2 regions of the Vogesella facilis genome follow, and region 1 is predicted to be linked to the other one. Evidence: riboswitches for the same ligand, from Rfam matches in the RefSeq annotation. Region 1 holds a riboswitch; the other holds the start of a gene.
What was found. A riboswitch is a leader RNA that binds a small molecule or an ion and turns the genes downstream of it on or off. The one in region 1 is predicted to bind glycine.
Positions count from the first base shown of each region.

Region 1 (2,326 bases):
ATTGTCAGCCGCCCTGAGCGCATTAGCGCTGCGGCCAACCTTGCCGTGCTGGCGGCCAATGCCTATGACGCCGACAGCATCGCCGCAGCCGTGGCCGGCCACGACGTGGTGATCAGCGCCTTCAACCCCGGCTGGGACAAGGCCGACATCCGCCAGCTGTTCCTGCAGGGCCATGCCGCCATCGTGGCCGGGGTCAAGGCCGCCGGCGTGGCGCGCTTCATCGAGGTGGGCGGCGCCGGCAGCCTGTACGTGGCGCCCGGTCTGCAACTGATCGACACCCCGCACTTTCCCGCCGAATACAAGGAAGGCGCCGAAGGCGCGCGCCAGGCGCTGCTGCAGCTGCAGGACGAGCAGCAGCTGGACTGGGCCTTCGTGTCGCCGCCCGCGCTGCTGGCGCCGGGCGAGCGCAGCGGCCAGTACCGGCTGGGCGGCGACCAGCTGCTGATGGCCGGCGACGCCCCGGCCGGCATCAGCGTGGCCGATCTGGCGGTGGCCATCGTCGACGAGGCCGAAACGCCGCAGCATCACCGCCGCCGCTTTACCGCCGCCAGCGTCTGACGCGACGCAGCATCCCCCGCCCCGCCGGTACCGCAAACGCCCGGCGGGGCGTTTTGCGTCTGCAGCCACACAACTTGCTGCAGCTGCACATCGAATACTGTCCGACATGCGTTGACAGCCTCGGCCAGCTTCTCTAGATTGCGCCAAGCCACGCGGCCGATTGCAAGGTTGGCCGCCACCAGCGCAGGAGAGACTGCCCGGACAAGCGTCCAGCGGCAGCGCCGAAGGGGAATCGCCCCAGAAACTCTCAGGCAAAAGAACTGCACTGGTCAGGCACTCTGGAGAGTAGGCCCGCAACCGCGCGGCCTCGCCGAAGGCAGCATGGCCAGTGCACACTGCGCCGCAATCTCTCAGGCAAAGGGACAGAGGGGGCATCGTCCGGTGATACCGGGCGGACGCCCATCCATCTGTCTGCCGCATCCAGCAGACCGTCCGCCCGTCACCGCCCGTTTTATTCAAGGCGCGGTGCGGCCAACCTTTTGCCGCCTGCGCCGGCGACCAGGAGATACGCGATGTTTACCCAGGATATGCAGATTGCCGGTTTCGACGACGCCCTGTGGGCCGCCATGCAGGCCGAAGACCAACGCCAGCAGGACCACATCGAGCTGATCGCCTCCGAGAACTACACCAGCCCGCGCGTGATGCAGGCCCAGGGCAGCCAGCTCACCAACAAATATGCAGAGGGCTACCCCGGCAAGCGCTACTACGGCGGCTGCGAACACGTGGACGTGGTGGAGCAACTGGCCATCGACCGCGCCAAGCAGCTGTTCGGCGCCGACTACGCCAACGTGCAGCCGCATTCCGGCAGCCAGGCCAATGCTGCGGTGTACATGGCGCTCTTGGAGCCGCACGACACCGTGCTCGGCATGAGCCTGGCCCACGGCGGCCACCTCACCCACGGCGCCAAGGTCAACTTCTCCGGCAAGATCTACCACGCGGTGCAGTACGGCCTGAACCCGGAAACCGGCGAGATCGACTACGACGAAGTGCAGCGCATGGCCAACGAATACCAGCCGAAGATGATCGTGGCCGGCTTCTCCGCCTACTCGCTGATCGTCGACTGGAAACGCATGAGCGAGATCGCCGACAGCATCGGCGCCTATTTGTTCGTGGACATGGCCCATGTGGCCGGCCTGGTGGCGGCCGGGCTGTACCCGAACCCGATTCCGCACGCCCACGTGGTGACCACCACCACCCACAAGACCCTGCGCGGCCCGCGTGGCGGCCTGATCCTGGCGGCGGCCAACCCGGAGCTGGAGAAGAAGCTGAACTCGGTGGTATTCCCCGGCATCCAGGGCGGCCCGCTGATGCACGTGATCGCCGCCAAGGCAGTGGCATTCCAGGAAGCGCTGCAGCCGGAGTTCGTCGACTACCAGAAGCAGGTGCTGGCCAACGCCCGCGCCATGGTGAAGGTGTTCCAGGACCGCGGCTACAGCATCGTGTCCGGCAAGACCGACGACCACCTGTTCCTGCTGAGCCTGATCGACAAGGGCCTCACCGGCAAGGCGGCCGATGCCGCGCTGGGCGCCGCCCACATCACAGTGAACAAGAACGCGGTGCCGAACGATCCGCAAAGCCCGTTCGTGACCAGCGGCATCCGCATCGGCACCCCGGCCATCACCAGCCGTGGCTTCAAGGAGACCGAAGCGCGCCAGGTGGCGCACTGGGTGTGCGACATTCTGGACGACATCGACAACCCGGAAGTGGGCGCACGCGTAAAACGCCAGGTAGCGGAGCTTTGCGCCGCGTATCCGGTCTATCGTTAAAC
Region 1 is NZ_JBHRXN010000026.1:7,297-9,622, reverse strand. It holds gene ACFOLG_RS09030 (NAD(P)-dependent oxidoreductase) at 1-558, shown strand, start outside; glycine riboswitch at 733-831, shown strand; glycine riboswitch at 833-928, shown strand; gene glyA (serine hydroxymethyltransferase) at 1,071-2,324, shown strand.

Region 2 (2,326 bases), on a different contig from region 1:
CTGGCGCGCTCGCAGGCCGCCTACTTTGTTGCCGGCCAGCAGCCGGTCAAACTGGCCGAGGCCGCTGCGCGCGACCCGCAGGCCGCCCTGCTGTGGTACCCGCCCAAACCAGCGACCGTACGCTGATTCGTCTGAGGTATGGCCTCCCTTCTGGCGCACCGTGTGGTGCGCTTTTTTTATTGGCGCCATCGGCAGGACAAAAAAAACGGCCCGCCAGTTGCGAGCCGTTTTTTCATATCCGAATATTTCAGCAGATGACTGCCAGATCTTCCTTCGACAGCCAGTCGCTGCCACCACGCGGCCAGGCCACCAGCACGCCGCGCGCCTTGTCGTAGGCCACCACGGTGCCGTCGAACTTCTTCACATAGCCATGCGGGGCGTAATTCACGCGCAGACCGGCTTCCAGTTGAGTGTTGTTGTTACGCAGCAGTGCCAGCAGGCTAGAGATAATGTATTTCATTTCAGCTTCCAATATGTTTTCAGTCATCAAACTATGCCGGAATTGTAGCGCCATCTTGTGCAATGCAACATCAAGATTGCGACATCAATGTTCGATACTGATCATATAAATGTATCTTTACGAATCCATTACAGTCGATAACGAAAACACCTCGCCGCCACACCATCGCCAGCGCCCGCCTCCCGCCGGCCAGGCAAACTGTCGCAAAAAAGCCGCATTTCTCATAAAAATCAAAATATTAGAATCGGCCACCCATGCTGCCGGCCGCCGCCGCCGCATTGCCATAGCCGACCGCTTTCATGCCATGACCGACGCAAATAGTGTGCTTTTCGCCGCCGCTGCGCGCCACGCCGCCACCGCGCTGCCGGGCGGTAAAAAAGCCACCGCCGGCATGCATTGACGCCCTTCCGGGTGCTCTCTAGATTGACTGACAGCCATGTCAGGCAGACAGGAGAGATCGCCCGGGTACGCACCCAGCGGCGGCGCCGAAGGGGAATCGCCCCGAAAACTCTCAGGCAAAAGAACTGTCCTGCCCAGGCTCTCTGGAGAGCAGATGCGCGCCCGCGCATCTCGCCGAAGGCAGCACGGCGCGTCAGCAGCACCACGCGCCCAATCTCTCAGGCACACGGACAGAGGGGGCAAACACGGTCGCCAGCGACCACCCACCCCGTTTATCGGGCTTGCGGCCAACGTTGGCCGCAGCCCACCCGTTTGGAGAGCGCCATGTTTACCCAGGATATGCAGATTGCCGGCTTCGACGACGCCCTGTGGGCCGCCATGCAGGCCGAAGACCAACGCCAGCAGGACCACATTGAGCTGATCGCCTCCGAGAACTACACCAGCCCGCGCGTGATGCAGGCCCAGGGCAGCCAGCTCACCAACAAGTATGCCGAGGGCTACCCCGGCAAGCGCTACTACGGCGGCTGCGAACATGTGGACGTAGTGGAGCAGCTGGCCATCGATCGCGCCAAGCAGCTGTTCGGCGCCGACTACGCCAACGTGCAGCCGCACTCCGGCAGCCAGGCCAACGCCGCCGTCTACATGGCGCTGCTGGAGCCGCACGACACCGTGCTCGGCATGAGCCTGGCCCACGGTGGCCACCTCACCCACGGCGCCAAGGTCAATTTCTCCGGCAAGATCTACCACGCGGTGCAGTACGGCCTGAACCCGGAAACCGGCGAGATCGACTACGACGAAGTGCAGCGCATGGCCAATGAATACCAGCCGAAGATGATCGTGGCCGGTTTCTCCGCCTACTCGCTGATCGTCGACTGGAAACGCATGCGCGAGATCGCCGACAGCATCGGCGCCTACCTGTTCGTGGACATGGCGCACGTGGCCGGCCTGGTGGCGGCCGGGCTGTACCCGAACCCGATTCCGCACGCCCACGTGGTGACCACCACCACCCACAAGACCCTGCGCGGCCCGCGCGGCGGCCTGATTCTGGCTGCAGCCAACCCGGAGCTGGAGAAGAAACTGAATTCGGTGGTGTTCCCCGGCATCCAGGGCGGCCCGCTGATGCACGTGATCGCCGCCAAGGCGGTGGCGTTCCAGGAGGCGCTGCAGCCGGAGTTCGTCGACTATCAAAAACAGGTGCTGACCAACGCTCGCGCCATGGTGGCGGTGTTCCAGGAGCGCGGCTACAGCATCGTGTCCGGCAAGACCGACGACCACCTGTTCCTGCTAAGCCTGATCGACAAGGGCCTGACCGGCAAGGCGGCCGACGCCGCGCTGGGCGCCGCCCACATCACCGTGAACAAGAACGCAGTGCCGAACGACCCGCAAAGCCCGTTCGTGACCAGCGGCATCCGCATCGGCACCCCGGCCATCACCAGCCGCGGTTTCAAGGAAACCGAAGCCCGCCAG
Region 2 is NZ_JBHRXN010000009.1:25,128-27,453, reverse strand. It holds gene betA (choline dehydrogenase) at 1-126, shown strand, start outside; gene ACFOLG_RS02975 (hypothetical protein) at 248-460, opposite strand; gene ACFOLG_RS02970 (hypothetical protein) at 570-860, shown strand; glycine riboswitch at 899-997, shown strand; glycine riboswitch at 999-1,097, shown strand; gene glyA (serine hydroxymethyltransferase) at 1,184-2,326, shown strand, end outside.
Region 2: another riboswitch for glycine. It lies ahead of glyA (serine hydroxymethyltransferase); the one in region 1 lies ahead of glyA (serine hydroxymethyltransferase).